One region of the Chryseobacterium capnotolerans genome, then DNA from elsewhere that is predicted to be linked to it. Evidence: riboswitches for the same ligand, from Rfam matches in the RefSeq annotation. Region 1 holds a riboswitch; the other holds the start of a gene.
What was found. Region 1 has a riboswitch for S-adenosylmethionine ahead of H5J24_RS20465 (alpha/beta fold hydrolase). Riboswitches for the same ligand answer to the same signal wherever they lie in the genome.
Positions count from the first base shown of each region.

Region 2: another riboswitch for S-adenosylmethionine. It lies ahead of H5J24_RS21370 (SusC/RagA family TonB-linked outer membrane protein); the one in region 1 lies ahead of H5J24_RS20465 (alpha/beta fold hydrolase).

Region 1 is NZ_CP065589.1:4,265,067-4,267,274, reverse strand. It holds partial or broken gene H5J24_RS20470 (MGH1-like glycoside hydrolase domain-containing protein) at 1-882, opposite strand, end outside; SAM riboswitch class I at 1,071-1,178, shown strand; gene H5J24_RS20465 (alpha/beta fold hydrolase) at 1,241-2,179, shown strand; gene H5J24_RS20460 (ACT domain-containing protein) at 2,184-2,208, shown strand, end outside.
Region 2 is NZ_CP065589.1:4,444,038-4,446,245, forward strand. It holds gene H5J24_RS21370 (SusC/RagA family TonB-linked outer membrane protein) at 1-1,148, opposite strand, end outside; SAM riboswitch class I at 1,232-1,329, opposite strand; gene H5J24_RS21375 (hypothetical protein) at 1,644-2,081, opposite strand; gene H5J24_RS21380 (hypothetical protein) at 2,078-2,208, opposite strand, start outside.

The DNA.
Region 1 (2,208 bases):
CAATTAAAAAAGAAGCTTTTGTTCCTCTTTTTCAGGATTTACCGTATTGCTGCGATGAATAATAAAATCATTGATCCCGTCTTTAAAATAAGTGTTTTCTGCCTGTGGAGCTCCATACAGCTTTGGGGTATTGGTTTCATTTTCACAGAATACCCTTTGTGTATTGTCTTTTCTTGAATAAAATTTCTTAATGGAAATACTGTCGTGCTCAATATTAATACTTCCGTCATAAGAAGCATGCATGTCAGCTTTATAGGTATTGTATCCCCATTTCCAGTTATTTCTGAACCAGACAGTAGGAGCTACTACTATGGGTGCATCTTGTTGACTTCGGTTACAAACTGTTATTCTGACCAGAATATCATTGTGATCAGCTTTACAGTATTCAATGAAAATATCAAAATAAGCATCGTTATCAAAAATTCCGGTATCAAAAATCTCATATTCCGGTTCCTGTTTGCTGCGTTTTCCGTTTACTGCAACAAGCTCGTCATAAGGAAATTCATTGATTGGATATTTATAAACCATCTTCATATAACTATGAGTGGGTGTATTATCCAGGTAATAGAAAATTTCCTTGATATCTTCACCGTGGTTTCCTTGAGGATTACTTAAACCAAAGAAACGCTCCTTAACGATCTTATCTCTTTTATTCCAGAATGAAAGAGCAAAACAGAACAGCTGTTTTACATCAGAAATTCCTGCAATACCTTCTTCCCCCCAACGGTAGGCATAACTTTCTGCGTTATTATGATTGGTGTGGTTCCATGCATTTCCGTCCGGGCTATAATCTTCTCTTACATTTCCCCATTGCCGGTTGCTTACATAAGGTCCCCAGTTTTTCCATTTGGTATCTTGTAATCTTTCTTTTTCGGCGATCATATATCATCATTTTTCCATACGAAGGTAGTTTTTTTGAAAAATAATTCCAATTGTTTTTGTCTGAAGAATAATTAATATACTCTTGAGATACTAGTATTTAAGGGCTTTTTTAAATATTAAATTAATTTTTTTTTGATTTTAAAAGAAAAGAACTACCTTTGCACCATTCGTTCATTCAAATATTGAAAATGTTATCAAGAAAGGTTGAGGGATTAGACCCTATGAAACCTTAGCAACCCTTTGCGCAAGCAAAGAAGGTGCTACGTTCTACCAAAATCATTTTGGACAGATAACTTACTGAAGTTCTTTTCAGCCATTTCCTGTGGCATTTTCAATTGTATTAAAATATATAATAGAATTGAAAACAGAACTAAACTATATTAATCTTTCGTATCAAACCCATTCCCAAAAGGAATACAATATCTCGTTAAGCTATGAGCTTTTCGGGAAAGATCTGTTTACAGCCCCTATCATTTTAATCAACCATGCTCTTACCGGAAATTCAAATGTATCCGGTGAAAAAGGCTGGTGGAAGCAGCTGGTAGGAGAAAATCAGATCGTTGATACCCATAAATATACAGTTCTGTGTTTTAATATTCCTGGAAATGGATACGATCATTTTTTAATTGAAGATTATGAAGACTTTACCCCTTCAGATATAGCCAATGTCTTTCTGAAAGGGCTGGAAGCTTTACATATTACAAATCTATATGCCATTATTGGTGGCTCTCTGGGGGGAGGGATTGCATGGGAAATGTTAGCAAAACAACCTAAGCTGGCAGAAATTTTTATTCCCATCGCCTGTGATTACAGAACTCATGATTGGCTTCATGCACAATGCCTGGTTCAGAAATTTTTATTAAATGATAAAGAAGAGCCATTACAAAAAGCAAGAATCCATGCGATGTTGTGCTATAGAACTCCGGAATCACTTAATGACAGATTTCAAAATCAATACAATAAGGAGAAACAACGCTTAGAATCAGAAGACTGGCTGGTTTATCATGGTAACGCATTAAACGAAAGGTTTAGTTTACAAGCGTATAAGCTGATGAATCATTTGCTGATGAATATCAACACTGATAAAACAGCTCTGGAGACCATAGAAGCACGAATGCACATGATCTCCGTAGATACAGATTTATTTTTCCCGGCTTCTGAAATCCGAATGTGTTTTGAGAATCTGAAAAAGAAAAAGGAGAATATCTCTTATCACGAGATCCAATCTATACACGGGCATGATGCCTTCCTAATGGAATATCAACAATTAAATAATATCATAAAAAACATTTTATAGAGTCATGAAAAATGCTAACGAAATAAAAT
Region 2 (2,208 bases), 180 kb from region 1:
TTTCCTTCTCCATCCAGTACATAAGATCCATCAGGATTTCTTTCATAATAAGGATAGAAAGACGGAACTACTCTTGCAGCCTGAATAACATTGCTAGCTTTAGAATCTGAAGAACTTGGAGCCTGTTGAATACTGTTGGTATAGCTTAAGTTTACTCCAACATTCAGCCAGCTTTTAACTTCAGAATTGAGCTTTAATCTTGTATTATATCTTTTAAATCCGGATTCAATCGCCATTCCTTTATCATCCAGATATCCTAATGAAAAGAAATAATTACTTTTTTCACTTCCACCACTGATATCAAGGTCTACCTGGTTTCTGGAAGCCACTCTCTGCAAAATGTCCCTCCAGTCATCATTCCATAAAGCTTTAGCTCCAGGTAATAATTTACCGTCAGTTCCTATAGGTTTTGGATAATTAGCTCCATAAGGATTAACTCCTAAATTAGAAATAATATTATCTGTTGCCATTTGGGCTGCCTGCTGCGCAGATATTGAACCTGATTGATATCCGTTTCTCATTGCCTCCCAATATAATTGGAAATACTGATCCGTATTCACCTGCTCATAATCTTTTACCGCTCGGCCTGAGAACCCCTGGCTGATATTAAGATTTACTCTTGCTTCTCCTTTTTTACCCGACTTTGTGGTAATAATAATGATTCCATTCGCTCCTCTGGAACCATACAAAGCACTTGCTGTAGCATCTTTCAGAACACTGATAGATTCTATATCGTTAGGGCTGATAGCATTGATATTTCCGTCAAAAGGAATTCCATCCACAACATACAAAGGCTCACTGGAAGCACTTACTGAACCTACTCCTCTAATTCTGATTGTAGATGTTGCTCCAGGCTGTCCTGAAGCACCGGTAACCTGAATTCCCGGAACCTGTCCTTCTAATGCCTTTGTTACATTAGTAACGGGTCTGTTATTGATTTTGTCACTGGAAATAGTTGCGACTGAACCGGTATAGCTGTTTCTTTTAGCCTTCCCATAAGCTACTACCACTACTTCATCAATTTCTTTTTCTTTAAGTGTATCTTTTTTCGGTTTGGAATTCTGTGCACTTACACTTACTATTCCCAAGAAAAATACTGCAACTGGTGGAATCCAAACTTTAGAATTAAATAAATTTTTATTAATCATAATCAATTTTATTTATCATATATTAAAATTTTGCCCTTTACTGAAAAGTCAGCAAAGGGCATCGATAAATACGATAAACCAAATGCTTATTTTTCCTTTAAAGGCTGAATGTAACACCTTACACGAATGCAGGTTGTCAAGACTTCGTAGGGTCAGTTCCCTCCATCTTTCTTTATAAGCCGATCGAAATATGGTTGCAAAGCTATAAACTTTTAGTCTATAAAACAAGTAGACTTATGGTTTTTTAATGATAATTTTTCAAAATTTAATATAAATTTTAATTAAAACCTGCTAATATAAATAGTTATGAAAAATTACCATTTTCACAAATATGACAAATATCATTAAAAATAACTCAAACCTACATTAGTCCTAACTTTTCCCTCTTAAACCACTTCTTGTATAAAAACTGCTGACCTCTCTCGTATGAATAGATCAAAAAAAAGAGCTGCTTTTACAAGCAACTCTTATCACGCACATCATATTATCTTAACATTAATATAATCTTTGAATAGAAATATAAACTTCCAATGTGTTATCTGCAGTACTGGAGTCTGTTGTAGTATTTCCATTCCCATTACTTACAGTAGATTTATTATCAATACGCAATACATAATATACTCTAAACCATTTATTATCCACCGTAGTTACATCAAAGGTCACGGTCTCATTTCTCGCTTGTGTAAGATAAACCCCATCATCAAATTCAGCATAATTATCTGGAGAAATTAAAAGGTTAGCCCCATGTGAGTCCCCTGTATGGGTTGAAACTTCTGAAACCCATACCTTTACATCTGAGGAAGTAACATTATAAAGACGAGGTGCCATATTGGTAGTAGCATTCGTTCCGTCAAAAGCTCTTGGTGCAGTTATGAAAGCATCAATCCTAAACGTCTTATTCAATACCGGAAGATCAGAAAGGAAATCACTCAACAAAAAGAAGTTGTTTTACGTGGAATTGATCCATGGTAATACAAAAGCTCACCTGGAGAAATTCCACCTCCTGCCCCAACTGTTGCAGCACATGTCTGTCCTCCGATACTCAATGGAAATGTCGTAG